DNA from 4 places in the Streptomyces sp. MS06 genome. Region 1 is predicted to be linked to each of the others. Evidence: riboswitches for the same ligand, from Rfam matches in the RefSeq annotation. Region 1 holds a riboswitch; each other region holds the start of a gene.
The links. A riboswitch is a leader RNA that binds a small molecule or an ion and turns the genes downstream of it on or off. The one in region 1 is predicted to bind cyclic di-AMP.
Positions count from the first base shown of each region.

Region 2: it holds a riboswitch for cyclic di-AMP, as region 1 does, so the genes downstream of both, ACL02U_RS17845 (M23 family metallopeptidase) here and ACL02U_RS32080 (peptidoglycan DD-metalloendopeptidase family protein) in region 1, are expected to answer to the same signal.
Region 3: it holds a riboswitch for cyclic di-AMP, as region 1 does, so the genes downstream of both, ACL02U_RS00690 (NlpC/P60 family protein) here and ACL02U_RS32080 (peptidoglycan DD-metalloendopeptidase family protein) in region 1, are expected to answer to the same signal.
Region 4: it holds a riboswitch for cyclic di-AMP, as region 1 does, so the genes downstream of both, ACL02U_RS18275 (C40 family peptidase) here and ACL02U_RS32080 (peptidoglycan DD-metalloendopeptidase family protein) in region 1, are expected to answer to the same signal.

Region 1 covers NZ_JBJZOJ010000105.1:3,702-7,761, forward strand. The annotation lists gene ACL02U_RS32065 (helix-turn-helix domain-containing protein) at 1-346, shown strand, start outside; gene ACL02U_RS32070 (DUF6126 family protein) at 343-465, shown strand; gene ACL02U_RS32075 (tyrosine-protein phosphatase) at 484-1,281, opposite strand; cyclic di-AMP (ydaO/yuaA leader) riboswitch at 1,898-2,060, shown strand; gene ACL02U_RS32080 (peptidoglycan DD-metalloendopeptidase family protein) at 2,065-2,949, shown strand; gene ACL02U_RS32085 (SGNH/GDSL hydrolase family protein) at 3,152-3,937, shown strand; partial or broken gene ACL02U_RS32090 (TetR/AcrR family transcriptional regulator) at 4,019-4,060, opposite strand, start outside.
Region 2 covers NZ_JBJZOJ010000030.1:20,261-24,320, forward strand. The annotation lists gene ACL02U_RS17840 (aldo/keto reductase) at 1-37, opposite strand, end outside; gene ACL02U_RS17845 (M23 family metallopeptidase) at 419-1,480, opposite strand; cyclic di-AMP (ydaO/yuaA leader) riboswitch at 1,492-1,649, opposite strand; tRNA gene ACL02U_RS17850 (tRNA-Met) at 2,138-2,211, opposite strand; gene ACL02U_RS17855 (dihydrofolate reductase family protein) at 2,821-3,957, shown strand.
Region 3 covers NZ_JBJZOJ010000001.1:172,513-176,572, reverse strand. The annotation lists gene ACL02U_RS00695 (hypothetical protein) at 1-749, opposite strand, end outside; gene ACL02U_RS00690 (NlpC/P60 family protein) at 1,018-2,205, opposite strand; cyclic di-AMP (ydaO/yuaA leader) riboswitch at 2,214-2,384, opposite strand; gene pcrA (DNA helicase PcrA) at 2,870-4,060, shown strand, end outside.
Region 4 covers NZ_JBJZOJ010000031.1:21,479-25,538, reverse strand. The annotation lists gene ACL02U_RS18285 (urease subunit beta) at 1-234, opposite strand, end outside; gene ACL02U_RS18280 (urease subunit gamma) at 245-547, opposite strand; cyclic di-AMP (ydaO/yuaA leader) riboswitch at 1,446-1,649, shown strand; gene ACL02U_RS18275 (C40 family peptidase) at 1,653-2,126, shown strand; gene ACL02U_RS18270 (ATP-binding protein) at 2,533-2,994, opposite strand; gene ACL02U_RS18265 (helix-turn-helix domain-containing protein) at 3,223-4,060, shown strand, end outside.

The DNA of each region.
Region 1 (4,060 bases):
CATGGAGCCGACGACGGCCGGCGGCTGGACCTACCGGCAGGCCGGCGCCCAGGGCCGCGGCATGCAGGCCCTGCGCGTCCACGTCGCCCACGGCGCCCAGGGCGACATCGTGCGTGTGCACCCCGGCGAGGAGTGGCTGTACGTCCTCACCGGGCGGCTCGTGCTGCAGCTGGGCGACGCCACGCACCGGCTGGCGCCCGGCGACAGCGCGCACTTCGACTCGCTGACCCCGCACCGCCTCGCCGCGCAGGAGGCGCACGGGGTGGAGCTGCTGTTCGTCCACACCCTGCTGCAGAGCCCGACGGCCGCGCTGTGCCTCGGCCCCACCCCTGGAGAGACGCCATGAGCGAGCGTGAGGAGAAGTTCCCCCGCAGCCTGTGGATCCGGCTGATCGTCTACATCGCGGTGGGGCACGTCCTGGCCGCGTTCATCTGGCTGCTGTTCGAGGTGGGCGCCGGGCAGTAGCGGCCCCGCCGGTCCCCGTCACTCCAGCAGCCGGTGCCGCAGCCGCTCGCGGGTCTCGGCGGTGAGGCCCAGCCCCCGCGAGAGGTAGGCCTCCACTCCGCCCCACGTCTCCTCGATGGTCTCCATCGCCGCCGTCAGGTACTCCGCGCGCGCGTCGAACAGCGGGCTGAGCAGCTCCATCACCTCGGCGGAGTAGGCGTCGCCGGACCCGTTGCCGCGGTGCACCCTGTAGCGGCGGTGCTTGGCGTTGGACTCGAGGTAGTCGGTGCGGATCGCGTCGCGCTCCACGTCGACCGCGAGGAGTGTGACGGCTATCGAGAGCCCCGCACGGTCCTTGCCCGCCGCGCAGTGCATCAGCGCGGGGACGCTGTCCTCGGCCAGTGCGTGCAGGACCCTGGAGTGCTCGGCGGTGCGCTCCCGGATGATCGTGCGGTAGGAGTCGATCATCCGGTTCGCGGCCTTGCCGTCGGCGAGGATCGTGCGCAGCTGGTCGGTGTCGCCGTCCCGGACCAGCTTCCAGAACTCGGCTCCGTCGGCCGGGTCGCTCAGCGGCAGGTTGACGTTCCGCACGCCCGGCAGGTCGACGTCCGGGCCCTCCAGCCTCTGGTCCGCCGCATTGCGGAAGTCGAAGATCGTGTGGAGGTCCAACGAGGACAGGAAGGCGGCGTCCTCCGCGGTCGCGTGGGCGAGGTGTCCGCTGCGGAACAGCACGCCGTACCGCACCCTGCGTCCGTCGGTCGTGGGCAGTCCGCCCACGTCGCGGAAGTTGCGCACGGCGGCCAGCTCGGGTTCGGTCGACGGCACCTGCTGCGTCACGAGGGCTCCTCCCAGTCCGGCCCGCCGGCGCGCGGCGGATGGCCGACGGGACGCTGTCGACGATACGACATGGATTCCCGGGGCAACGGATTGCCCGCGGGAGCCCGGCGGACCGCCGGTCCGCACGCCGGGAGCAGGCGCCGGACACCGTTCCCCGACGGGCGAACCGCCTGCCGCGGCGTCGGCCGACGGCGCTCCGCCGCCCGCGACCTGACGACGGGAAATACGGTCTTATGGGGAGGTAATGGACGAGGCGGGGTAAGTCGGGTCTGCTGCGGCTTCTTCGAAATGTGCCCCGACTGCTACGCATCTGTGCCGTCTGACCGAATTGCACTTTTGGGTACAACTCGTCGTGTAATAGCGGACTATGGGGGTGGGTTGGTGAGGAGCGTCATAGTCGTGACCGTCCGTCGCCCGTCATGAGCACGTAATGGGGTTGCGTTCCCTGGGGCATTGAGGGAAACGCCGGGTGGCGGATGTACGCAGGGTGACAGGAAACTCCCGCCGCGGATCCGGGGAATCGCGGGCCCGTGCCGCCGTCTGCTTGTTTCGGCGCGCCCGCTCGCTTACGTTCCACTCCGATCCGGGCGGACGCCGAATCCTGCCGCCGCCCCGGACTTCGCACCCACCCACCCGTGCACGGCAGGAGCGGGGGACCCACAGGCAAGACCGCCTGTTCCGGTTCCCGGAACGGCTAGGGGTCAAGCCGCGACAGTGTCGCGGCCGGGCATCTCCAGCCCGCACCCGACAGCTCACCTCGCAGGCGCCGGAGAGGAATTCGCCATGCCCGCGAAGGGTAAGCACCGCCGTACCAGGTCCCAGCGCCTGACCCGTTCGATCGCCGTCGCCGGAACCGGCGGCGCCGCGCTCGCCCTGCCGCTCCTCGGCGCCACCGGTGCCCACGCGGCGACCCCGCAGTCGGCTCCCGAGAAGACCGTCCAGTCCGTGCCGGCCGCCGCCGTCAAGACCGCGGCGAAGAGCACCGGCTCCGGCGTCCGCACCTACACCGTGAAGGCCGGCGACTACCTCTCGAAGATCGCCGGCGAGCAGCACGTCAGCGGTGGCTGGCACAAGCTGTACCAGGACAACCGCAAGGCGATCGGCAGTGACCCGTCGCTCATCCACCCCGGCCTGAAGCTGTCCATCGGCAAGAAGGCCGCCGCCAAGAGCGCCCCCGCCGCCGCTAAGCCGGCCAAGCCGGCGAAGAAGTCCACCGCGAAGACGACGACCGCCTCCGCCAAGGCCGCGCAGAGCTCCAGCGGCTACACCCTTCCGGTGTCCGGCGCCACCATCGGCACCGGCTACCACGTGGCGGGCAGCATGTGGGCCAGCGGCTACCACACCGGCGTCGACTTCGTCGTCCCGTCCGGCACCTCCCTGAAGGCCGTGGCCGGAGGCACCGTGGTCTCCGCCGGCTGGGGCGGCGCGTACGGCAACCAGGTCGTCATCAAGCTGCACGACGGCTACTACGCCCAGTACGCCCACCTGTCGCAGCTCTCGGTGTCGGCCGGGCAGACCGTGAGCGCGGGCCAGCAGATAGGCCTCTCCGGCGCCACCGGCAACGTCACCGGTCCGCACCTGCACTTCGAGATCCGGACCACCCCGAACTACGGCTCCGACGTGGACCCGGTCGCCTACCTGCGCGCACACGGAGTCACCGTCGGCTGACGCCGGCACCCCGCACCACCACCTGCCTGACACGCCACCGAAGGCCGGACCCCGATCCCCGGGTCCGGCCTTCGGTCGTCCCACCGAGCCGACAGTGGTCCATCTCACCGCCCGTCAACCTCTGCCTACGGTCGCGTAGGTCACAACCGAAGGTGAATCATGGACCCTTGTGGCAGACGATTCGAAGAGTGACAACAGTTCAGTGATCGGGTCGTACGTGGCGGTGGGGGACAGCTTCACCGAAGGCGTCGGCGACCCCGGCCCCGACGGGCAGTTCGTCGGCTGGGCCGACCGGCTCGCCGTACTGCTCGCGGACCGGCGGCCCGAGGGCACCTTCACGTACACGAACCTCGCGGTACGCGGGAAGCTGCTCGACCAGATCGCGGCGGACCAGCTCCCGCAGGCCGTGCAACTGGCCCCGGACCTGGTTTCCTTCTGCGCGGGCGGCAACGACATCCTGCGCCCCGGCACCGATCCGGACGAGGTGGCCGAGCGGTTCGAGCGCGCCGTGGCCCGGCTCACCGAAGCGGCCGGCAGGGTGCTGGTGACGACCGGATTCGACACCCGCGGGGTGCCGGTCCTCAAGCACCTGCGCGGAAAGATCGCGACCTACAACGGGCACGTGCGGGCCGTCGCCGACCGGTACGGCTGCCCGGTGCTCGACCTGTGGTCGCTGCGGTCCGTGCAGGACCGCCGGGCCTGGGACCACGACCGGCTGCACCTCTCGCCCGAGGGGCACACCCGGGTCGCCCTGCGCGCCGGCCAGACACTGGGCCTGGAAGTCCCCGCCGACCCGGAGCAGCCCTGGCCCCCGCTGCCCCAGCGCGGCACCCTCGACGTGCGCCGGGACGACGTCCAGTGGGCGCGCGAGTACCTGGTGCCGTGGATCGGACGCCGACTGCGCGGGGAGTCGTCGGGCGACCACGTCACCGCCAAGGGGGTCCTCTCCCCGAACGACATCAGGACGCGGATCGCCTCCGTCGCCTGACGGTCGGGGAGACCCGGCGGTGTGCCGCGGGGCGGGCGGTCGCGGTCGACCGGGTCACCGCGTCCGCCCGCCCCGCGGCCGTCACCGGCTTGCCGGCAGCGCCGCCGGATCCACGCCCAGTTC
Region 2 (4,060 bases), on a different contig from region 1:
CCAGGTCGGAACTGCCGAGTTTGCGCAGAGAAGTCATGGTGTGCGTCAACGCGGCCGGTGCGTGCGGCTATTCCGGTGCGGGGTGACCGGCCCCGCCGCCTCCCCGCGGTCCCGGGTGGGCCGCGGTCTCCGTTCCCGGGCGGTGGCGGACGCCGCGCCGGCCGGCGGTCGTCGGGCCCGGTCCCGGGGTGCGGCCGCCGGCGCGGCGGAGGCCCGGCGGACCCGACGTCGGGGGGTGCCGTCAGGACCGCCGGGGGTCAGGGGTGCGAGTGGGAAGCGGAGCGCCACCCTGAGGGACACTCCCGGTGGGGGCGGCAGGGTTCCGGGCGCGGGGAGCCCGCCGAGGTCGGGGACCCGGCGCCCGCATCGGGTCCGGGCGGGGCGCGGAACCGCCCCGGGGAACGGGAGGGAGCGCTGGTCAGGGAGTGAGGCCCTTGCCGCGCAGCCACGCCATCGGGTCGGTCGCGGTGGCCTGGCCGTTGGGGTGGACCTCCAGGTGCAGGTGGGGGCCCGTGACGTTGCCGGTGGCCCCCACCCGGCCGATGACATCACCGGTGCTGACCTTCTGGCCGACACTGACGTTGATCGACGACTGGTGGCAGAACCACAGCTCCGTGCCGTCGTCCAGGGTGAGGATCGTCCGGTAGCCGTAGGAACCGGCCCAGCCCGCCTCGGTGACGGTGCCGCTGTGCACCGCCTTGATCAGGGTGCCGGTGGGCGCGGCGAAGTCGAGGCCGGTGTGGTAGCCGGAGGACCACAGCGAGCCGGCCTCCCCGAAGGTGGAGGTGATGGTGTACGAGACGACCGGCAGCGTGTACTGGCGGGCCAGCGCGGCCAGGCGCTCGGCCTCGGCCTTCTTCGCGGCCTCCGCCTCGGCCTTCTTCTTGGCGGCGGCGGCTTCTTCGGCGGCCTTCTGCTCCGCGGCGGCGGCGGCCTTCTCGGTCTCCTCGGCGAGGGAGGCCTCGGTTGCGGCCTGTGCCTTGGCGTCGACCTGGACCTGCTGCGACTCGGCCTGGGCCATGATGCGGTTGCGCAGCGCCTCTCCGGCGTCGGCCGAGCCCTGCCGGCTGTCGGAGACGGTCATGCCGACGCCGCTGAGCGGCGCCGTGGCGGTTCCGCCCGCCGCATCCGCCTGCGAGCCACCGGCGTCGCCGGAACCGTCGGAGATGAGCGAACCGACGGAGGGCAGGTCGGGCAGCGAGATGGACACCGGCGGCTTGCCGGTCTGCGCGCTGGCCATGCCGCCCGCGCCGACGGCCGCGATGACGCCGACGCCCAGCACGGTGGAGCTGCGGGCGAGTCCGCCGCCGCGCTGCTTGACGACGCGGTGCCGACCGCGGACGGGACGGACGGACTCCTCGGTGGGGTTCCACTCCTCCCAGGGGCCTTCGTCGCTGCGGTGGTCGCCGTAGCCGAACGTCTCTGGGCCGCGCTGACTCGGCACGTACGGGGCCTCGGGGGCAAGCCGGTTGGACGCCACGCGGGCGTACTCCTTTCCTTCCGTCTCGCCTACCGGGTTAGCTGACGGGTTCGGAGCGGGAAGGTCTCCTACGCGCGCATGCCGACCGCCCTCAGACGGAGCCATGCGCCCGATTCACCCCAATACGGTGGTTCCCCGGTTCCCTGACGGGATTCGGCGCGTGAGCACGTAGCCGCCTCCTGTGACGGCTGGGACAAGCGCGCTGCGTTATCGAACGTTAATAGACGCGTAGGCGAGATTCCAAGCCGTTCGGCTTGATCATTAACATTTTCGGCCTGGACTTACAGGTCATGAACGGGCGAAAACGGGCTAGTTGACCCCGTCTCGAGAGGGGGGCGCCGAGCACCCCGAAACTGACGTTGTGTCAGTTGTTATCGGAGGGAGGTCGCCCGCTGACGTACCGTGACGACGTTCCCGACGCCTGCCCCGAGGACCGTCGCGGCGATTTCCCGGTGGCCTTTCGACGGCCTCGGCGACGCCCTCCGCGGTGACCCCTACGCCGACTTCCGCGCCGGAATCCGTGACCGACGGAAGCCACCCGGCGCCGGGGACCGCCGCACCGGAGAGGACCGCGCCGCGCGAGCGGGCTCCACACTTCCCGTCACGCAGAAAAGCCGAGGGCCGGAAACCTTTCGGCTTCCGGCCCTCGGCCTTCAGTAGCGGGGACAGGATTTGAACCTGCGACCTCTGGGTTATGAGCCCAGCGAGCTACCGAGCTGCTCCACCCCGCGTCGGCGTGCCTTCACTGTACGGCATGTGCGGCGCGAAGAGCGAATCGATTCCCCCGGGCCCCTCACCACCGCCCGGAGCCCACCCTCGCCACCGGCACCACCGGCACCACCGGCACCCCCATCCCGCACCTCCGCCATCCCGCACCTCCGTCGGCCCCGCACCGGCCCCGGCGCCACCCCGCTTCCGCCACCGGCCGGTCCCGGCGGAGCCCGCCGGGCCCCGGAGAGGCCGCGGTCCGGGCCGGCCGGGCACGAACGATCGTCCGCGGGTCTCGTACGCTCGGCGGCACCGGCGGCGAGCAGCCGGCGGCCCGCGGCCCGGAGGGAACGGCCAGGATGAAGCGGTGCGGCAGCGGCCCGAGGGCCCGGGGTGCATTCCCCCGCGCACGGGGGACGGCACGCCCGGCGGCCGCCCTGCCGCCACCGACCCGCCACCCCGCCCACACCACGCCCGCCGGCCCGCCACCCCACCGGCCCGCCGGCCCGCCGGCCCGCCGACACCCGCGGGCCCCCCGACCCGCCTGGGCCCGCACACCCGCACACCCGCCCGCACACCCGCCCGCACATCGCCCGCCCTCCGTACGCACGAGCCCCGCCCTGGAGCACCCGATGCCCCTCCCCCACGTCCTCCTCTCCGCCGCCGTCTCCCTCGACGGCTACCTGGACGACACCGGCCCCGAGCGCCTCCTGCTCTCCAGCCCGGCCGACTTCGACCGGGTCGACGAGGTGCGGGCGTCGGTGGACGCGATCCTGGTCGGGGCCGGAACCATCCGCGCCGACAACCCGCGCCTGCTGGTCAACTCTCCGGAGCGGCGTGCCGCACGCGTCGCGGCGGGCCGGCCGGAGTTCCCGCTGAAGGTCGCGGTGACCGCGTCCGGCGATCTGGATCCGGCGGCCCGCTTCTGGCACACCGGCGGTGCCAAGCTGGTCTGTACGACGGACGAGGGCGCCGAGCGGGCCCGGCGGGCCGGCCTGGCGGCGGACGTCGTGTCCCTGGGCCCGGAGCTGCGCGACTGGCGGCCCCTGCTGGAGCACCTGTACGACGAGCGCGGCGTGCGGCGTCTCATGGTCGAGGGCGGCGGCACCGTCCACACCCAGCTTCTGCAGCAGGGCCTGGCCGACGAACTGCAGCTCGTCCTGGCCCCGCTCCTCGTGGGCGACCCGGACGCCCCCCGCCTGTTCGGGCCCGGCGCCTACCAGGGCGGACGGCTGCGCCTCCTGGAGACCCGCCGCATCGAGGACGTCGTCCTGGCCCGCTACGCCCCCACGGCGCCGGGCACCGGACCGGCGGTCTCGGCCGCCGACCGCCGGTGGCTGGAGCTGGCCTGCGACCTCGCGGCGCAGTGCCCCCCGTCGGAGACCGCGTTCTCGGTGGGCGCGGTGGTCGTCGCGTCCGACGGGTCCGAACTGGCCCGCGGCCACTCCCGCGAGGGAGCGGACCCGGTGGTGCACGCGGAGGAGGCGGCCCTGGCCAAGATCTCGCCCGGCGACCCGCGGCTGGCCACCGCCACCGTCTTCAGCAGCCTGGAGCCCTGCGCCCGCCGCGCCTCCCGCCCCGCCCCGTGCGCCCGGCTGATCCTGGACGCGGGCGTCCGCCGGGTGGTGACCGCCTGGCGCGAGCCGGACACCTTCGTCGCGGGCGCCGACGGGAACGCGTTGCTGACGTCGGGCGGCGCCGTCGTCGTCGTACTGCCGGAGTACGAGCAGCGGGCCAAGGAACCGAACCGGCACCTGGTGGGGGGCTGACTCCGCCGGGGCGGCGGTCCTTCCACCGGATGGCGGCACCGGTCCCTCCGTCACCGCCTCCGGCGTGCGCACGCGCGGCGACCGTGACGCAATGGTCCGGTGA
Region 3 (4,060 bases), on a different contig from region 1:
ACCTCGGCGACCAGCAGCACGGCGTACCAGCACAGCCCCAGCACCAGCAGCCCGACGGTCACCCGGTGCAGGACGCCGCGGTCGTCGTCGTTCCACAGGGACAGGGCGTCGTCCGCCGCCAGCAGCCCCGACCCGGCCAGCGCCGAGAACGCGAGCGCCCCGCCGGCGATCCACTGGTCCCCGGCACCCCTCGCCACCTCCCGCGGGTCGAAGCAGAGCAGCGCGAGGCAGTACAGCGCGAGGCCGGCCCAGAACACCGCGAGCGAGACGTACCCGAGCCAGGGCGCCCCCTCGGCCCGCGCCAGCGTCGCGCCGAGCACGGCCAGCCCCTGCGTGGCCACGCAGCCGAGGAACACCGACCCCGGCACGCCCCGCCGCCAGCCCGGTGCGGCGGCAGCCAGCAGCGCCGGCCACAGCACCACGGCCAGTGCCAGCAGCGCCTCGCCGAGCCACAGCCAGCCCAGTGCGCACACCCCGGTGCCCACCACGGTGGTCGCCGCCACCGCCGTCGGCGCGGCGGGACTCCCGGCCCCCGCGGACCGGTCCCGGCGGCCCGGCGGAAACCGGACGGCCAGGTCAGCCGCGAGCCCCAGCCAGGCTGCGCCGGCCAGCACGAGCAGGATCCGTGACAGCACCTCCCGGCCGGCCAGATCGCAGGCGAGCGCCACCGCGCCGGTCGCCGTCACGGCGGCTCCGGCCGCCGGCGGACGCCGCGCCCACCAGGCGCGCAGGAGGTGGGAGGCGGGCATGGGCCGATGCTAGTGCTCCGGCAGCCGCCAACCGCTCCGCGGCGGCGCCCGCCACGCCCTGTTGTCGCGCTTCCCGGTGAACGAGGCGAGAGCGCGGGTGATCGGGGCGCACCCCGGCGCGGGATGGCCGTGCGCCCCTCACGCGCCGGAGTGCGCCCCCAGAGTGCGCTCGGGCGCGCTGGGGGCCTGCCGGGAGGCCGGGAGGCGTGGCCCCGCGCACCCGGGACGCGCCTCCGTACGGGTGGGGCCGAGCGCGGCCCCGGGCGGGTCAGGCCGGCCGCACCACGCTGTGGATCGCCGACTCGCCGTCGTAGTAGATCGACTCCTCGCGGACGTACGCACCGGGCTTCGGAGCGTGGATCATCATCCCGTTGCCGATGTAGATGCCTACGTGGCTGACGTCGCTGTAGAAGAAGACCAGGTCCCCGGGCCTGGCCTGGGACAGCGGCACCGTGGTGCCGGCGTTCACCTGGTCGTAGGTGGTGCGGGGAAGGTCGACACCGGCGGCCTTCCAGGCGGCCTGGGTGAGACCGGAGCAGTCGTAGGAGCCGGGGCCCGTGGCGCCCCAGACGTAGGGCTTGCCGATCTGCGCGCGTGCGAAGGCGAGGGCCTTGTCGGCCTGGGTGGCGGAGGCGGTGCCGGTGGAGGTGCCCGAGGAGCCGCTGTCGGACGTGCCGGTCCCCGACGTGTCGCCGGTCTGCGCCTGCTGTTGCTGCTGAGCGGCGGCATCCGCCTGGCGCTGCTGCTCCTCCGCCTGCTGCCGGGCCAGTTCGGCGGCCTTGCGGGCCGCCTCCTCCTGCTTCTGCTTCTCGATCGCGGCCAGCCGGGCCTTCTCCTCCGCGGTCAGCCTGGACAGCAGGTCCCGCGCATCCGACAGCTTCTTCTGGACGGTCGCCTTGGCGGCCTTGAGGTCGTCCTGGGTCTCGGTCAGCGTCTGCAGGCTCTCGGTGGCCTCCCGGCGCTGCTCCATGGCCTGCGACTGCTGCGTGATGTAGTCGTCGACCGCCGCCTTCTGGCGTCCGGTGAGCCGGTTCATCACCTGGGCGTGGTCGAAGTAGTCCTGCGGGGAGTCCGCGAGCAGGAAGGTCGCCGTGTCGGGGACGGCCGCGCCGGTGCGGTACTGGGCGGCTGCGAAGGAACCCAGTTCCTCCCGGGCGTCGTTGAGCCCCCTGGTGCGCTCGGCGACCTGGTCCAGGAGGGTGTCGACGCGCTTGCGCTGCTTCGTCGTCCGCTCCTTGGCGGCGTTGTACTTGTCCGTCGCCGCCTCGGCCTGCCGGTACAGGTCGTCGACCTTCTTCTCGACCTCCTCCAGGCTCGGCCGGTCGTCGGTGGAGGGCGAGGCGTCGGCCGTCTGGGAGAGCAGGGCGACGGAGGTCAGGGCGGCCGTGGCGATTGCGGGGGTGCGGATACCGGACACCCGGTTGCCTGCGGGACGCGACTTGCGGTGCGACGCCAAGGGAGGCGACTCCTTCCATGTTCCGCCTACCGGGTTAGCTGTCGGGTTCGGGCGGACGGTTCGGAAGGCTGGCCCTACGGGCCGTACCGGTGACGGAACGGCCCGATTCACCCCAGGTCTCGGTTGGGTCCCCGGCTCCGGGCGCCGTGCGGGCGCGTCGGACTCGGCGGAGGCCGCGCGGCCCGACGACGTTCGCCGGTGGCTGCCCTGCGGCCCGACCGGCACGGTAGCCAACTCGTGAGGCTCCTGTGAAGGTTGATGAGTGATATGCCCGATACATTTTCGTGACCTGATCCCGGAGCGTTGCTCAGCGTGACCCTTCCGGAAGGTTTCCGATACCACTCGGGCCCTTCCCGGCCCGGAAGGCGCTTTCCGGGCCCGCTCCGGGTCCGCCCCGGGGGCGACTTCTCGCCTGCCTCCCCGGAACCCCCGGCCACCCCGTTCGCACCGTCCGTCCCGACCCCTCCGCCGGTCCCGTCCGGGGAACCACCGGCGACCCTTCCCGGCGCGGCACGCCCTCCGCCGTACCGCGCTCCCGTACCGCGCTCCCGTACCGCCCGCCGCAGCACACGGGTCGCCGTCGCGGACCGGTTCGGCGCCGATCCGGACGGTCTTCCCGAGGCGGCCGCGAGCTGTCAGTGCGGCGCCCTAGACTCGGAGAGCGATGAGCAGCCTCTTTGACGACAGCTTCCTGGCGGACCTCCAGGCCCCGCGGGCCCAGGAGGAGCACCTCCCGCCGCCACCCGAGGACGACCACGCTCCGGAGTCGATTCCGGACGATCTGTTCGGCGGGAAGTTCGACGTGCCGCCCGACCGCGACGCGCACTACCGCGACGGCTCCCCGCGGCCGGTGGTGGACCCCGCCGCGCTGCTGGAGGGACTGAACGACAACCAGCGCGCCGCGGTGGTGCACTCCGGCTCCCCGCTGCTCATCGTGGCCGGCGCCGGCTCCGGCAAGACCCGGGTGCTCACCCACCGCATCGCGCACCTGCTGGCCGAACGGGGAGCGCACCCCGGGCAGATCCTCGCGATCACCTTCACCAACAAGGCCGCGGGCGAGATGAAGGAGCGCGTCGAGCAGCTCGTCGGCCCGCGCGCGAACGCCATGTGGGTGATGACCTTCCACAGCGCCTGCGTGCGCATCCTGCGCCGGGAGAGCAAGAAACTCGGCTTCACCTCGTCGTTCTCCATCTACGACGCCGCCGACTCCAAGCGGCTGATGGCCCTGGTCTGCCGGGATCTCGACCTCGATCCCAAGCGCTATCCGCCCAAGTCCTTCAGCGCGAAGATCAGCAACCTGAAGAACGAGCTGATCGACGAGGAGGACTTCGCCGCCCAGGCCGCCGACGGATTCGAGAAGACCCTCGCGCAGGCCTACGCGCTCTACCAGTCGCGGCTGCGCGAGGCCAACGCGCTCGACTTCGACGACCTGATCATGACGACGGTGAACCTGCTGCGCGCCTTCCCGGACGTCGCCGAGCACTACCGCCGCCGCTTCCGGCACGTCCTGGTCGACGAGTACCAGGACACCAACCACGCCCAGTACGCCCTGGTCCGCGAACTGGTCGGCACCGGGGCGCACGACGAGGACGTCCCGCCCGCCGAGCACGACCTGCCGCCCGCCGAACTGTGCGTGGTGGGCGACGCCGACCAGTCCATCTACGCCTTCCGTGGCGCGACCATCCGCAACATCCTCCAGTTCGAGGAGGACTACCCGGACGCGACCACGATCCTGCTGGAGCAGAACTACCGCTCCACGCAGACCATCCTCACCGCGGCCAACGCCGTCATCGAGCGCAACGAGTCACGCCGCCCGAAGAACCTGTGGACCAACGCGGGCACCGGCGCGCGCATC
Region 4 (4,060 bases), on a different contig from region 1:
CTCGACGGGGATACCGGGTTCGAAGCGCACGGCGGTGCCGGCGGGAACGTTCAGCCGCCTGCCGTGGGCCGCCGCACGGTCGAACTCGAGGCCCGGGTTGGCCTCCGCGAAGTGGTAGTGGGAACCGACCTGCACGGGGCGGTCGGCGGCGTTCAGCACGAGCAGTGCCGTGACCTCGCGGCCCGCGTTGCACACGATCGGACCGTCGGCGAAGAGGATCTCTCCCGGTGTCATCGCCGCCCCCTCAGACGATCGGCTCGTGCACGGTGACGAGCTTGGTGCCGTCCGGGAAGGTGGCCTCCACCTGCACGTCGTGGACCATCTCGGCCACGCCGGGCATGACGTCGTCGCGGGTGAGCACCTTCCGCCCGGAGGACATCAGCTCGGCGACGGTCCTGCCGTCGCGGGCGCCTTCGAGGAGGTGCGAGGTGATCAGGGCGACGGCCTCGGGGTGGTTCAGTCTCAGCCCTCGGGAGCGGCGCTTCTCGGCGACGTCGGCCGCCACGTGGATCAGCAGCCTCTCCTGCTCGTGCGGGGTCAGTTGCATGTCCCACCTCACCTCCTCGCTCCGGACCGTGCGGGGTCCGGCTGCCGCAGCCACCGCGCCAGGGAATACACGTAGCACACGGACGAACCGCGCGAACCTTCGCGAACCGGATACGAAAACCCCAGGTGGCGTGGTGGGGCAGGTTAGTTCGGTGGAGTTTCAACGACGTTAAACCGAACCTTGATCACCTCATGACCGCGTCCTGGCGTGCCGCATACCGCCGCACACGGGCGAGTCGCGCGCCGACCGGGTGACGGTCCGGGACAGAAGTCGTCCTCCGGGGCGCAGGACGCCCCGTGAGGCGGAGGACGGTCCCTGGGACGGAGGACGGGCGGGCGGCAGGGCGGCGGTCCGGGGCGGGGCGACGCACGGGAGGGGGCGGCTCGCCGGCCGCGCGCCGGGACAGCTCGTCGAGGGCGGGGCGACGCGCGGGAGGGGGCGGGCACCGGTTCGGGACGACGCGGGCGTCGGTTCGGGCGGGCGGGACCACACCCTGCCGGTCGGACGGCCGCGGTGCCTCCCGGCGCGGGCGGTGCGCCGCCGCGCGTCGGCGGTTGACAACCTCCGTTCGCGCCGCCCTGTACCGGACCCCGCGACGGGTCCGGCGCGGCCCCGTTGAAACGCGCCGAACGACGGTCCCCTCATCGGCGTATCCGCACCGGTTTTTTCGGGCTCGCCGCGGTTGCGCCGCCCTCCCGGCCCGGCAACCCGCCGTACGTCTACGCCGCTGGTCCGGGGCAGGTCCGCAGGGTGGACGCCGGGTCCGGCCGGCCCGCACCCACCCCAACGGAGGAAGGGTGACCAACGACACATAGGCCAGGTTCCGTTGTGATTCTCCGGCGCCCGTGGGTGAGGATCCCTGACTGACGGCAAGCCCCCGCCACAGACGGCGGGGCGGTCCGGGCGGACGCCGAGTCCTGCCGCCGTCCGGGCGACGGGTCGACAGAAGTGGATCGGCAGGAGTGGAGGACCCGAGCACGACGGGCTGCCGGAGCGTCAGTTCCGAGCGGTCCTTGGGGTGAAGTCGCCGCCACGGCGACCGGGCAACTTCGCCAGCCCGAATCCGACAGGTCATCCTTCACAGGCGGATGACGAAGGGTTGCGCATGACTGTGCCCAATCGTGTCCCGTCCCTCATGGCCCGCGCCGGGACCGCCTCGGCCCTCACGCTCGCCGCGGTCGGCGGCTCGGTCCTGGTACCGGGCTTCGCCCCGGACGCCGCGGCCGCCACGGTGGCGACGAAGGCGCTCCACGTGGCGGCCTCCAAGAAGGGCTCGCCCTACCAGTGGGGCGCCACGGGCCCGTACCGCTTCGACTGCTCCGGTCTGACGCTGTACTCGTACAAGAAGGCGGGTAAGAAGCTGCCCCGAACGGCGGCCCAGCAGTACAACCGCACCCATCACGTTGCCGCCCGCCACCGCAGAGTCGGTGACCTGGTCTTCTTCCACTACGGCCGGAGCGTCTACCACGTCGGCATCTATGCCGGACGGGGGCGGATCTGGCATGCGCCGAAGACCGGCGACGTGGTGCGGCTGCAGAAGATCTGGACCGGCAGCGTCTGGTACGGCCGGGTCCGCTGACGGCCGCGTCGGACGACGGCCGGGTCCGCCGGCGAGCAGGCCCGGCGGCGGCCGGGCGGGGGCGGCGGCCGGGCGGGGGCGGCGGCCGGGCGGTGGCGGCGGCCGGGCGGGGGCGGCGGCCGGGCGGTGGCGGCGGCCGGGCGGGGGCGGCGGCCGGGCGGTGGCGGCGGCCGGGCGGTGGCGACCAACGAGGTGCCGTCGAGGCCGTGTCCGCCGGGCGCCGCGTCGCGGGCCCGGGTGACGCCCGTACACGGCAGTGGCCGCGTGTACCGGGTGATGGCGGTGCGGGCCCCGGGCTCCCTCCGGGCGGGCCCGGGCCGGCCCGGCCCGGGCCGGACGTGCCGGTCGCGGGCGGAGCCCCGCCGGCACCGGTGCCGGCGTGAGCCGCGCCCCGCCCAGCGGGGGCTCATGGCTCGGGCCGGTGGACCGCGGGGACCGCGTCGACCGCGGTGACGGTCCACGGCAGGGCGATGGAGACGGTCTTCCCGCCCTCCGGCGTGGGGCGCACGGTGAGGCTCCCGCCGCACTCCGCGGTCAGGCATCGGATGATCACCATCCCGCGGCCGTTGTCCTGCTGAACGGCCGCGGGGAGCCGTCTGGGGAAGCGGGGATGGCTGTCGGTGACGCCGATGCGCAGCTCCTCGTCCCGTTCCAGGGTGAGGCCCACCGTGAAGGTCGGCGACTGGCCGAAGGTGTGCTGGACGGCGTTGGTGGCCAGCTCGGAGACGATCAGCCGGATGGTGTCGGCGGTGTCCGAGTCCTCCGCCAGCCCCCACTCCGCGAGGGTGCCGGCCACGAAGGCACGGGCCGCGGGTACCGAGGCGGGATCGCTCGGCAGAGTGACGGATGCTTCCAGAAGATCTGCCATGGCGACGTCGTCCTTTTCCCGCGGGACCGCGGTCCGGCACGCGAGGCGGATGGTTCGAGTACGGTCCCGGACTGGTGCTTGGCCGCCAGACTGCCACCACAGGGGCGCTCATGGGCGGCGATCCACCAAGATGTGCATATATCTGTCGCTCGAAGCGGTGAACTCTGTTACTGCAGCACATATTTGGCAGGGCGACAGGAGTAAAGGAATACGAGGAGGAGTGGCGCGATGCAGGACGGTCCCGCGGTCCGCCGCCGGAAGCTGGGCGCCGAACTTCGCTCCCTGCGCACCGGTGCGGGTTTCACCAGCGGCGAGGCGGCTCGGCTGGTGGGCTGGCACCAGTCGAAGGTCAGCCGAATCGAGACGGGCACGAGCGGCGCGAAACCGGCCGATGTGCGGTTACTGCTGGACGCCTACGGGGTCGAGGACACCGGGATCCGCGAGCTGCTGCTGGTGCTCGCCGGTTCCCGCAACACGGTGCGGGACCACTGGTGGCACGCCTACCGCGGGGTACTGCCGCCCACCTACCGCGACTTCATCTCGCTGGAGTCGCAGGCGAGCGCGATGCGGACACTGGAGACCTCGGTGGTGCCGGGACTGCTGCAGACGCCGGAGTACGCCCGCGCGGTGACCAGGGCCGCCGTGGACGAGGTCGACGACGACCGGCTGGACGCCCTGGTCGAGGTGCGGCTGGCACGCCAGGACGTGCTGCGGTCGGACCCGCCGCTCAGGCTCAGCGCGGTGCTGGACGAGGCCGTGCTGCACCGGGAGGTGGGCGGGCCCGAGGTGATGGCCCGGCAGCGGGCGCGACTGGCAGAGGCCGCCGGCCTGCCCCAAGTACTGCTCCAGGTGCTGCCGTTCTCCGCGGGGGCGCATATCGGCATCACCGGGCCTTTCGTTATCTTCTCATTTTCGAGCACTTCCGATCTGGATGTTGTCGTTATCGACCACTTGACGAGTAGCCTCCACCTCGAACGGAAAGAAGACCTCCGGGCTTACTCGGAGGCCTTCGACTCCCTGAGGGCGCACGCCCTTTCACCCGAGGACTCGCTGGAACTCATCGCCG